Regions from separate parts of the Rhizobium sp. 42MFCr.1 genome, predicted to be linked through region 2. Evidence: predicted binding sites of a transcription regulator. Region 2 holds the regulator's gene; the other holds the start of a gene.
What was found. Region 2 encodes PhoB, which activates phosphate uptake and scavenging genes when phosphate is short. Its sites were predicted from a motif close to TGTCATNNANCTGTCAT; they were not measured.
Positions count from the first base shown of each region.

Region 1: C934_RS0100875 (LTA synthase family protein) is a predicted target of PhoB. The motif match lies at 1,760-1,776, and genes of this name have one in related genera.

Region 1 covers NZ_KB897818.1:167,216-172,287, reverse strand. The annotation lists gene bluB (5,6-dimethylbenzimidazole synthase) at 1-491, opposite strand, end outside; cobalamin riboswitch at 532-713, opposite strand; gene C934_RS0100880 (TolB family protein) at 740-1,573, opposite strand; gene C934_RS0100875 (LTA synthase family protein) at 1,791-3,719, shown strand; gene C934_RS0100870 (DUF1003 domain-containing protein) at 3,801-4,325, shown strand; gene C934_RS0100865 (hypothetical protein) at 4,459-5,072, shown strand, end outside.
Region 2 covers NZ_KB897832.1:5,640-10,711, forward strand. The annotation lists gene argF (ornithine carbamoyltransferase) at 1-177, opposite strand, end outside; gene C934_RS0115785 (aspartate aminotransferase family protein) at 220-1,416, opposite strand; gene C934_RS0115790 (GcrA family cell cycle regulator) at 1,845-2,378, shown strand; gene phoB (phosphate regulon transcriptional regulator PhoB) at 2,472-3,155, opposite strand; gene phoU (phosphate signaling complex protein PhoU) at 3,192-3,905, opposite strand; gene pstB (phosphate ABC transporter ATP-binding protein PstB) at 3,949-4,764, opposite strand; gene pstA (phosphate ABC transporter permease PstA) at 4,779-5,072, opposite strand, start outside.

The DNA of each region.
Region 1 (5,072 bases), on a different contig from region 2:
CCGACCCCCACGCCTTCGGCTCGGGCGGCGAGCCACAGATTCTGCACGGCGCAGACCGTGGAGTAGGAATCCATCCGCCGATTGTGCGTCCTGCCAAGAACGACATCGCCGCAGCGGTCCGGATCGCAGGTCACGCAGATGCTGAGCGGTGCGGTTCGGATGCCCTCAAGCTTCAGCGAGCGATAGAGCTGTTGCCGCCCGCCTTCAAACATCTCGCCGGCCTCGCGGTTGGCGCGATTGAAGGCCTGCCACGCGGCCTCCTTCACCTTGTCATCGCGCACCAGGATAAAATTCCAGGGCTGCATGAACCCAACGGACGGCGCGTGATGCGCGGCCGTCAGAAGCCTTTTGACGACGTCGTCCGGTATGGCATCCGGGAGAAACTCGGAACGCACGTCGCGTCGCGTCGAAATAGCCCTGTAGACGGCGTCGCGTTCCTCGGTCGAAAAGGCTGCGGCTCCCGACAGGGAGCCTGAATGGTCTGGTCGCATCGTCAATCCCCAACAACACAACCGCCCGCCGTCCACGCGGGTCAGTCTATGGTGTCGGGCCGGTCTTCTGACTTGGCGTCATCCGACTGCCGCGCCTTCCCGGTACTGGACCAGTGGCTCTTTGCGGCAGCCGTCAGCCTTACAGCGTTGGGCACGTTTCGGTCTTTCACCGAATTCCCGATTCTCCCGCCCGCGGCGGGCACCCGACGGACGCGTCTATGCCCATAAACCCTGGCCGACGCAATCCCTTAATCCGAGACGGGAAAGTAGCGCACATAGGCGAACTCATCACCTGACGGCGACCAGTTGGGCACGTTGATCGTTCCCTGCCCGCCGAAGAGATCGAAGAGCATCGTCAGGTTTCCGCCGTCCATGTCCATCAGCCGCAGGCGAACATCGAGATCGCGTGGATGGTCGAACACATCAGGATCGTAAGAAAGGATCAGAACCTTGTCGTTGTTGGGCGACGGATGGGCAAACCAGTTCCCATAGTTGTCACTGGTGACCTGCTCGAGACCGGTCCCATCGGGATGGATTCGCCAGATTTGCATGAGGCCGGTGCGGCTAGAATTGAAGTAGATCCATTGACCGTCGGCGGAATAGTCCGGCCCGTCATTGCGTCCCTCGCCGTGGGTCAGCCGCTTTTCTTCGCCGCCGTCAACGGAGATCGTGTAGATATCGAACAAATCGTTGCGGATGCCACAATAGGCGAGTTGCTTCCCGTCGGGCGACCAGCCGTGCCAATAGGATGGCCGATTTTGCGTCACCAGCCGCGGCGTACCACCTTCGGCCGGCAGCACATAAATCGTCGACTTCCCGAACTCGGTTTTGTCGGAGATGACGATCTGGCGGCCATCGGGCGAAATGCCGTGGTCGTTGTTGCAGGTCGTCGCAAAGCCGGTATCGACCTTGCCGACCTTGCTCGAACCATCAAGTGCGAGACGGTAGAGGAGTCCGTCGCCGTTCAACAGCAGATAGGTCCCATCCGGCGAAAAATTCGGCGCCTCAACGAGTTGCGTGGTTTGCCAGACGACGCGCGCCTCGCCTGTCCTGATGCTGTAGATCTCAACGGAACTGCGCAATCTGAATCCTCCTAAGCATCGAATCCGCCAGACCTACGACGGCTCGCCACTCAGCACAAGCAAATGCGCCTGACCGAGAATCTGCTCTGGAGGTAGTTCCTGCGTGATGGGCGTTTTATCCACCGATCACAAATGCAGGAAACCTAACGGTTCATCTAGCATTCATGACGAAGATGTGACAGTTCGACGAAGCTTCTATGACGTCGGAGTTTTCCAGTTGATCGCGTTGGTAATGAGGTCTGCAGCGGCAGCGCGTTTTGCGTCGCTTTCCACCGATTTCGGGGGAAGCGCTCGGTCGCCCGCCCTACGCACCGCACTCAGCGTTGCTTTTTGTGCCCTGCTTGCGCTCCTTGCCACCGCCACTGTGGAGATCATTGCCCGCGATGGGTTGGCCGACGTCCGCGAATTCCTGACATCGCCTGTGCGTCCGGGGATGACGACGGTTGTGATGTTGACTGTCCTGATGCTGTCGCTCGATGCAGTCCTGGGCCGGCGGTTCATTTCGGCGCTGATCGTTCTTCCGCTTGTGATCGTCCCCGCCATCGTATCCAACCAGAAGCAGCACTACCTTTCGGACCCGCTTTATCCATCGGACGTCCTTTTCGGGCGGCAGATCATGGAACTGCTCCCTGTGATGGTGCGCGACCGCCCCTGGACGGCCGTTGCGATGCTTGTCGGCATCGTCTTGTCCGTTACCGCGATTGTCTTCCTCTGGCGCTTCGCCTGGCGCAACTTCCCAAAGCTCCCAAGGGCCTCTCGCGTCCGCCGGCTTTGCGTCGGCCTGCCCGTTATCGCGGCTTTCGGGTCCTTGATGGACTATTCCCAATATTCCTTCATCCGTGACCGCCTGCAGGTGGTTCCGATGATGTGGGACCAGAAGGAAAACTACCGCAGCAACGGCTTCATCCTCGCCTTCATCTTCAACATTCCGATGGCAGACGTGGCAGCGCCTGTCGGCTTCGGTACAGAGGCGCTCGACGCCATCCCCGGCCGCAACTACGGCTACCTCAGCGGGCCACGCGAAAAGCCCGACGTGATCATGCTGATGAGCGAGTCATTCTGGGATCCGACCCGCCTGAAGACGCTGAGCCTGTCGCCAGATCCTATGCCGACGATCCGTGCAGAGCAGTCCGGCTATGTCTTCTCGCCGGAGTTTGGCGGCATGACCGCCAATGTCGAATTCGAGGCGCTGACAGGTTTCTCCAACGCCTTCCTGCCATACGGCAGCATTCCCTACCAGCAATACATTCGTCGTGATGTTCCCTCGCTCGCCACGTTCTTCCGTGGCGAAGGTTACGCGGCGCGGTCGCTTCATCCGTTCAGCGGCTGGTTCTGGAATCGCAACGAAGTTTACAAGGACTTCGGCTTCGAGCAGTTCCGCTCCGAAGAAACCCTGCCTCCCATGGAAAAGCGAGGCATCTTCGCTTCGGACGAGTCGCTTATGAAGGAGATCATGAACGAGGCTGACGGCATGGATCGCCCGTTCTTCTTCTTTGGTGTCACCTTGCAGGGACATGGCCCCTACGAACCGAACCGTTACGCCCACAACACTATCGACATCAAGGGCAACCTGAACGATGCCGACCGCGCCACCCTTGGCACCTATACGCAGGGTGTCAAGGAAGCCGACGACAGCCTCAAGATGCTGATGGATTGGGCAGAAAAGCGCGACCGCGAAACGATCATCGTGCAGTGGGGCGACCACCTGCCCCCGCTCGGCAATGTCTACATGGCGACCGGTTACATGCCGGACCAGGTTGCCACCCGCAAGGCATCAGTGAGCGTCATGAAGCAGGAACACGAGACCCCGCTCGTCATCTGGTCGAACAAGAAGGGCAGCAAGAAGGATGTCGGCACCATCAGCCCCTCACTGCTTTCGTACCACCTCCTGAAGTTCGCCGGCTTCGAGCATCCCTACTACACGGGCTTCCTCGGCCGCGTGCAGAAGAAGTACAGCGTCATCGACCGATATCAGCTCATTGCCCGCGACAACACGGCATCTCCCGATTGGGTCCTGAAGCCGAAGAACCTCGATCCCCTCGTCCGGGACTATCGATACCTCCAGCATGACATCATGTTCGGCAAGGCTCAGACGCTCGAGCGGTTCTTCCCGCAGCATGCCTGGCTCTATGCGCAAGGCACATAGAAAAGCGGCACAAGCCCGCATTGCAATTTGAAAACATTACGGAATACTGGCGCGCGAGCGATCTAGCATTCGGAGTCGGCCATGCATAACCTATCGGACCTCATCCACCATCACTTCGACAAGCCGGCCGACGAACTCGGCGAGATCGAAAGGCGCGTTCTCGCGAAGGCGCACGAGCGGAAGATAATCTCGACCGATATCAATGCCGCTCTTCAAGCCGAATCTTCCTCCGGCCAGCGCTTGGCAGATACGATTGCGCGTGTTGGCGGCTCGTGGAGCTTTATTATTGCTTTCCTGCTCTTCCTGGTCTTCTGGTGCGTTGTAAACACCATTGTATTGCTGACGCGCGCCTTCGATCCCTATCCGTTCATTTTCCTCAATCTCGTGCTTTCGATGCTGGCGGCGATCCAGGCTCCGATCATCATGATGTCGCAAAACCGCCAGGCGGAGCGCGATCGTTTCGAGGCGGCAAAAGACTATGAGGTCAATCTCAAAGCAGAACTGGAAGTTCTATCCCTGCATCAGAAGATTGACATGCGCGTGCTCACCGAAATTGCAGCATTGCGCGAAGACATCGAGCGTTTGAACCAGCGTCTGCCCAGTTGATCGAAGGATCCGGGATCGCTTGAATTTAACTATACCAATCGATTAACGATCCGCTAACCAAGTCCCGCATTGAAACATCGACGCAAATGTTGGAGGAGCAACGGGAACCAATCCGATCCGACAATACGATACGATGCTCACTGGCCGACTGCATACACGCGACGAAATCCTTCATCACCCTCTGTTTCTGTCGATCGAACGCCAGATCGCACTCCACCTTATCGACATTCACAAGCGCGCTCCTCGCCTTGCCCGCCTCGCCGCCTCGCACCAAAAGTGGCTAATGACGCAAACGCTGTTTGCCATGCATGCCGGACGAGACCGAGGCAACCCACGTTCGGGGCTCACGGCCGGCCGCATGATGCAGGTGGCCAAAGAGTTCGATCTCGCCAGTAAGAATACGGCTGCGTCGTTCCTTGCAGAACTGATTGCCTATAAGTTCCTGCGGGATGCTGCCGATGAAACGCCCGACCGGCGCCTGCGTCGCCTCGAGACGACCGAGGCGAGCGAGGAGGCCATGGCCTCCTGGTTCCAGGGCCATATGGCCTGCCTCGATCAACTCGACGGCGGCAATCGCGCAAACCTGACCGCTGACACCCCGCGGCTCTTCCTTCTCGCACAGCCGCGAGCTGCGCGTGCCCTTATCCAGGATCCGGTCTGGAAGGAACCCCGGAGCAGCATCGGGCATTTCCTCTGGTCGGATGTCGGCGGCCTCGTGCTGCACGATCTGATCAGCCGCCTGCCGGA
Region 2 (5,072 bases):
CACGCGGGTGCGCGTCGAGGGCTTTTCGAAGATCATCGCCAGCATCTTGCCTGATAGCGGCTTGTCGCCCTGCCCGGCCTTGAAGGCCTGTTTGCGCGAGATTGCGTCATCCATGATGAGCCGTAGGTCGGATGCCGCGACGGCGGAGAGATCGAGGAAGTGTTTGGGGGAAGCCATTATCGTTACCTATCACGCCCGCCTTCCGACAGGCACTATTCATTAAGCCGTCTTCTTGACCTTCGCAGCGCGCACGCTTTCGGCGGCGCGTTCGAGGCGGGCAAGGCCCTCGCGGGCTTCGTCAGCAGTGACGACCAGAGGCGGCAGAAGACGAATGACATTGTCGCCAGCGGGTACGCCGAGCAGATGGGCGTCACGGATCGCCTGCAGCAGTTCGGAGGACGGCACGGCGGCCTTGACGCCGAGCAGCAGCCCCTCGCCCTTGATATCCTCGATGATATCAGGATAGCGATCCTTGAGCGAGGCCAGCCCTTGGCGGAATACCAGCGAGACGTCACGCACCTGCTGCAGGAAGCCCTCCGCGAGGATCACGTCGAGCACGGCACTGCCAACTGCCATGGCGAGCGGATTGCCGCCATAAGTGGAGCCATGCGTGCCGGCCTTCATGCCGGAAGCGGCCTCTGCCGTGGCAAGGCAGGCTCCGAGCGGGAAGCCGCCGCCGATGCCCTTGGCAACCGCCATGATATCGGGGGTAGCGCCTGACCACTCATGCGCAAAGAGCTTGCCCGTGCGGCCCATGCCGGTCTGCACTTCATCGAAAATCAGCAGCAGACCATGCTCGTCGCAGATCGCGCGAAGTGCCTTCAGGAACTCGTTCGTCGCCGGGCGGACGCCGCCTTCCCCCTGAATAGGTTCGATGAGGATCGCGGCCGTTTCATTTGTGATGGCGCTGCGGAGTGCATCGAGATCACCGAACGGCACCTGATCGAAGCCAGGCGCCTTGGGACCGAAGCCTTCGAGGTATTTCTCCTGGCCACCGGCGGCAATCGTCGCCAGCGTACGGCCATGGAAGGCGCCTTCAAAGGTGATAATATGGAACCGCTCGGGATGGCCCTTGGAAAACTGATAGCGGCGCGCGGTCTTGATCGCGCATTCCAAGGCTTCCGCGCCGGAGTTCGTGAAGAACACCTTATCGGCGAAGGTCGCATCGGTCAGCCGCTTTGCCAGTGTTTCCTGACCCGGGATCTCATAGATGTTGGACAGATGCCAGACCTTGTCGGCCTGCTCCTTCAGCGCGCCAACCACATGCGGATGGCTGTGGCCAACGGAGGTGACGGCAACGCCCGCGCCGAAATCAAGATATCGCTCGCCCGTTTCGCTGATCAGCCACACGCCTTCTCCTCGCTCGAACCGCAGCGGGGCACGAGAGTAGGTGTCGTAAAGCGCGGCTTCAGCCATGGCGCGATCTCCTATCAGCAATCATCAGCAGCCGGACTCCGGCTAAGGAAAGCAGGTCCGGAAAATTAAAAATGCCGCCTTTCGGCGGCGAGCAGCACTATTTACTTTTCGCACTGCAATGTCAACAAAACTGAGGTTTCGCTGCATGCGTCAAGCAGCCATCCCGAGGCGCTCGACCTATCAACAACTATGTTGCATAAATGACTCTCACGCCCAGCAAGTTGGGGAAAACTTGAAAATCGATTCCCCGAGATTCAACCGACTCTTGTCACGGAGTCGGCCTCACACTAGGTTAAAACTCAATTACTAGGCTGCATGCGGCGGAACTAGTCACCAAAATTTGAGTAAGCGTTTCTTGCCTCGGATACGTCCGTGGCAACGGTGAAGGATTCTGCCTACACCAACGCTAATAAGGCGGAGACAGGGGCATGAACTGGACAGACGAGCGCGTTGAAAAACTGAAGAAGCTGTGGTCCGAAGGCCTGAGCGCCAGCCAGATCGCAGCACAACTTGGCGGTGTAAGTCGTAATGCCGTCATTGGTAAAGTCCATCGTTTGAGTCTGCCCGGCCGTGCCAAGGCCGGCGGTTCGACGACCACCGTCAGAACCCCCAAGCGCACGACTTCGGCGCCCCGCGCCACGAACTACGCCTCGCGGATCACCACACGCACCGTTACCCGCCAACAGGGCGCGACGATGCTCAAGGAAGAGATCGAAATCGATACGGTGGAGGAAGTCCGCTTCCGTCCGGCCGCAAATGTAATCGTTCCGATTTCTCGCCGCCTTGGCCTCACCGAACTCACCGAGCGCACCTGCAAGTGGCCGGTCGGCGATCCGCTCAATGACGACTTCCACTTCTGCGGTTGCGAGTCCCCGGACTCTTCCCCGTATTGCACGTATCATCAGCGCATGGCCTACCAGCCGGTCAACGAGCGCCGCAAGGCCGCTAACCGGGTCGCCTGACCCGGAAGCCGGATAAGGAATAAAGAAAACGGGCCTTCGCGGGCCCGTTTTTCGTTGTATTGGAAAGACCTTTCAGGCTCTCGCCTGAAAGGATCAGGCTTCCATCGAATAGCCGGCACCGCGCACGGTGCGGATGACGTCCTGCATGTTGGAAAAGTTCAAAGCCTTGCGCAGGCGGCCGACATGGACGTCAACAGTACGCTCGTCGACATAGATGTCGTGACCCCAGACGCCGTCGAGCAACTGCGAGCGCGAGAAGACGCGGCCGGGCGATGCCATCAAGAACTCGAGAAGGCGGAATTCGGTCGGGCCGAGGCGGACTTCGCGGCTCTTGCGGTGAACGCGGTGTGTCTCGCGATCCAGCTCGATATCGCCGCACTTCAGCAGCGTCGAGAGCACCTCGGGCTTGGCACGACGCAGCATCGCCTTGACGCGAGCGACAAGCTCCGGCGTCGAGAACGGCTTGACGACGTAATCGTCAGCACCGGTCGAGAGGCCGCGAACCCGTTCGCTTTCCTCGCCACGGGCGGTCAGCATGATGATCGGCAGGCGCTCGGTTTCCGGCCGCATGCGCAGGCGGCGGCAGAGCTCGATGCCAGACACGCCCGGCAACATCCAATCGAGGATGAGAAGGTCCGGCGTGCGTTCCTGAAGCCGGATCTCGGCCTCGTCGCCGCGCAGGATGGTATCGACCTCAAAGCCTTCGGCCTCAAGGTTATAGCGGAGAAGCACGCTCAGCGCTTCTTCGTCTTCAACGACAGCTACTTTAGGGATCATTCGTTTCGGTCTCCTGGGGGCGCGGTCGCGGAATGACTATTCAGTGACTGCGCCGACGGTGTTGGCGGTATCGTCCTTCGGACGTTCGCCTTCCGGCTGGGCACCGGTGGCCATGTAGTAGATCGTTTCGGCAATGTTGGTGGCGTGGTCGCCGATGCGCTCGATGTTCTTGGCGCAGAACAGAAGATGCGTGCAGCTGGTGATGTTGCGCGGATCTTCCATCATGTAGGTGAGCATTTCACGGAACAGCGAGGTGTACATCGCGTCGATTTCCTCGTCGCGCTCACGGACCGATTTTGCTTTGTCGGCAGCACGGCTCGTGTAGACGTCGAGGACTTCCTTGAGTTGGACGAGGGCGAGCTCGGACAGGTGCTCGAGGCCGCGGGCGAGCTTGCGCGGCACGCCGGCGCTCTGTACGGCAATGACGCGCTTGGCAGTGTTCTTGCCCAGGTCGCCGACGCGCTCCAGGTCTGCCGCGATGCGGATGGAGCCCATGATCTCGCGAAGATCGGCCGCCATCGGCTGGCGGCGGGCGATCGTGACGATCGCCTTGTCGCCGATCTCGCGCTCCGCGTGGTCGAGGATCACATCGTCCGAGATGACCTTCTGGGCAAGAACCGTATCGCCGTTTACGAGCGCGCGTACTGCATCCGAGACCATCTGCTCGGCCAAGCCGCCCATTTCCGAGATACGGCGGGACAGGAACTTCAAATCATCGTCGTAGGCAGAAAAGATATGTGTCGATGCCATAGGGCTCATCCTTGAATATCGTAAGTGCTACCGAGACGGCCGATCAACCGAAGCGGCCCATGATGTAGTCCTGGGTGCGCGGATCGTCCGGGTTGGTGAACATCTTGTCGGTGTCATTCTCCTCGACGAGGTTGCCAAGGTGGAACATGGCTGTGCGCTGCGAAACACGGGCGGCCTGCTGCATCGAGTGCGTCACGATGACAATCGTGTAGTTCTCGCGGAGCTCGTGGATGAGCTCCTCGACCTTGGCCGTTGCAATCGGATCGAGTGCCGAGCATGGCTCGTCCATCAGGATGACTTCGGGGCTGACGGCGACGGCGCGGGCGATGCAGAGGCGCTGCTGCTGACCACCGGAAAGACCGGTGCCGGCTTCGTGAACGCGATCCTTCACCTCATTCCAGAGGCCGGCGCGCTGCAGGCTGTGTTCGACGATCTGGTCCATGTCGGCCTTCGACTTGGCGAGCCCATGGATACGCGGACCGTAGGCGACGTTTTCGTAGATCGTCTTCGGGAACGGGTTGGGCTTCTGGAACACCATGCCTACACGCGCGCGAAGCTCCACAACGTCGATATCCGGATCGTAGATATCTTCGCCATCGAGCGTGATCTTGCCAGCGACGCGGCAACCGTCGATCGTGTCGTTCATGCGGTTCAGGCTGCGCAGGAAGGTGGACTTGCCGCAACCGGATGGGCCAATCAGGGCGGTCACCGTGTTTTCACGGATGTTCAGCTTCACGTCGAACAGCGCGCGCTTCTCGCCGTAGTAAACGGAGACGTCCTGGCCGATCATCTTGTAGGGAATGGTGTTCATCTTCTGATCAACCGCTTTCTCAACTGCTGCTTCCGTCAACATGTTCATAATGTTTACTCCGTTTACCAGCGGCGCTCAAAGCGACGACGCAAGAGGATGGCTCCGAGGTTCATGAGGATCAGGAATAGGAGCAGGACGATAATGGCGCCGGAGGTCCGCTCGACGAAGGCGCGCTCGGCTTCATTGGCCCACATGTAGACCTGCACCGGCAGGGCCGTCGAAGGCTCCATGGGCGTCGCCGGAGCATTCGCGACGAAAGCGACCATGCCGATCAAAAGCAGCGGCGCCGTCTCCCCGAGCGCGTGCGCCAGACCGATAATCGTGCCGGTCAGGATACCGGGCATCGCAAGCGGCAG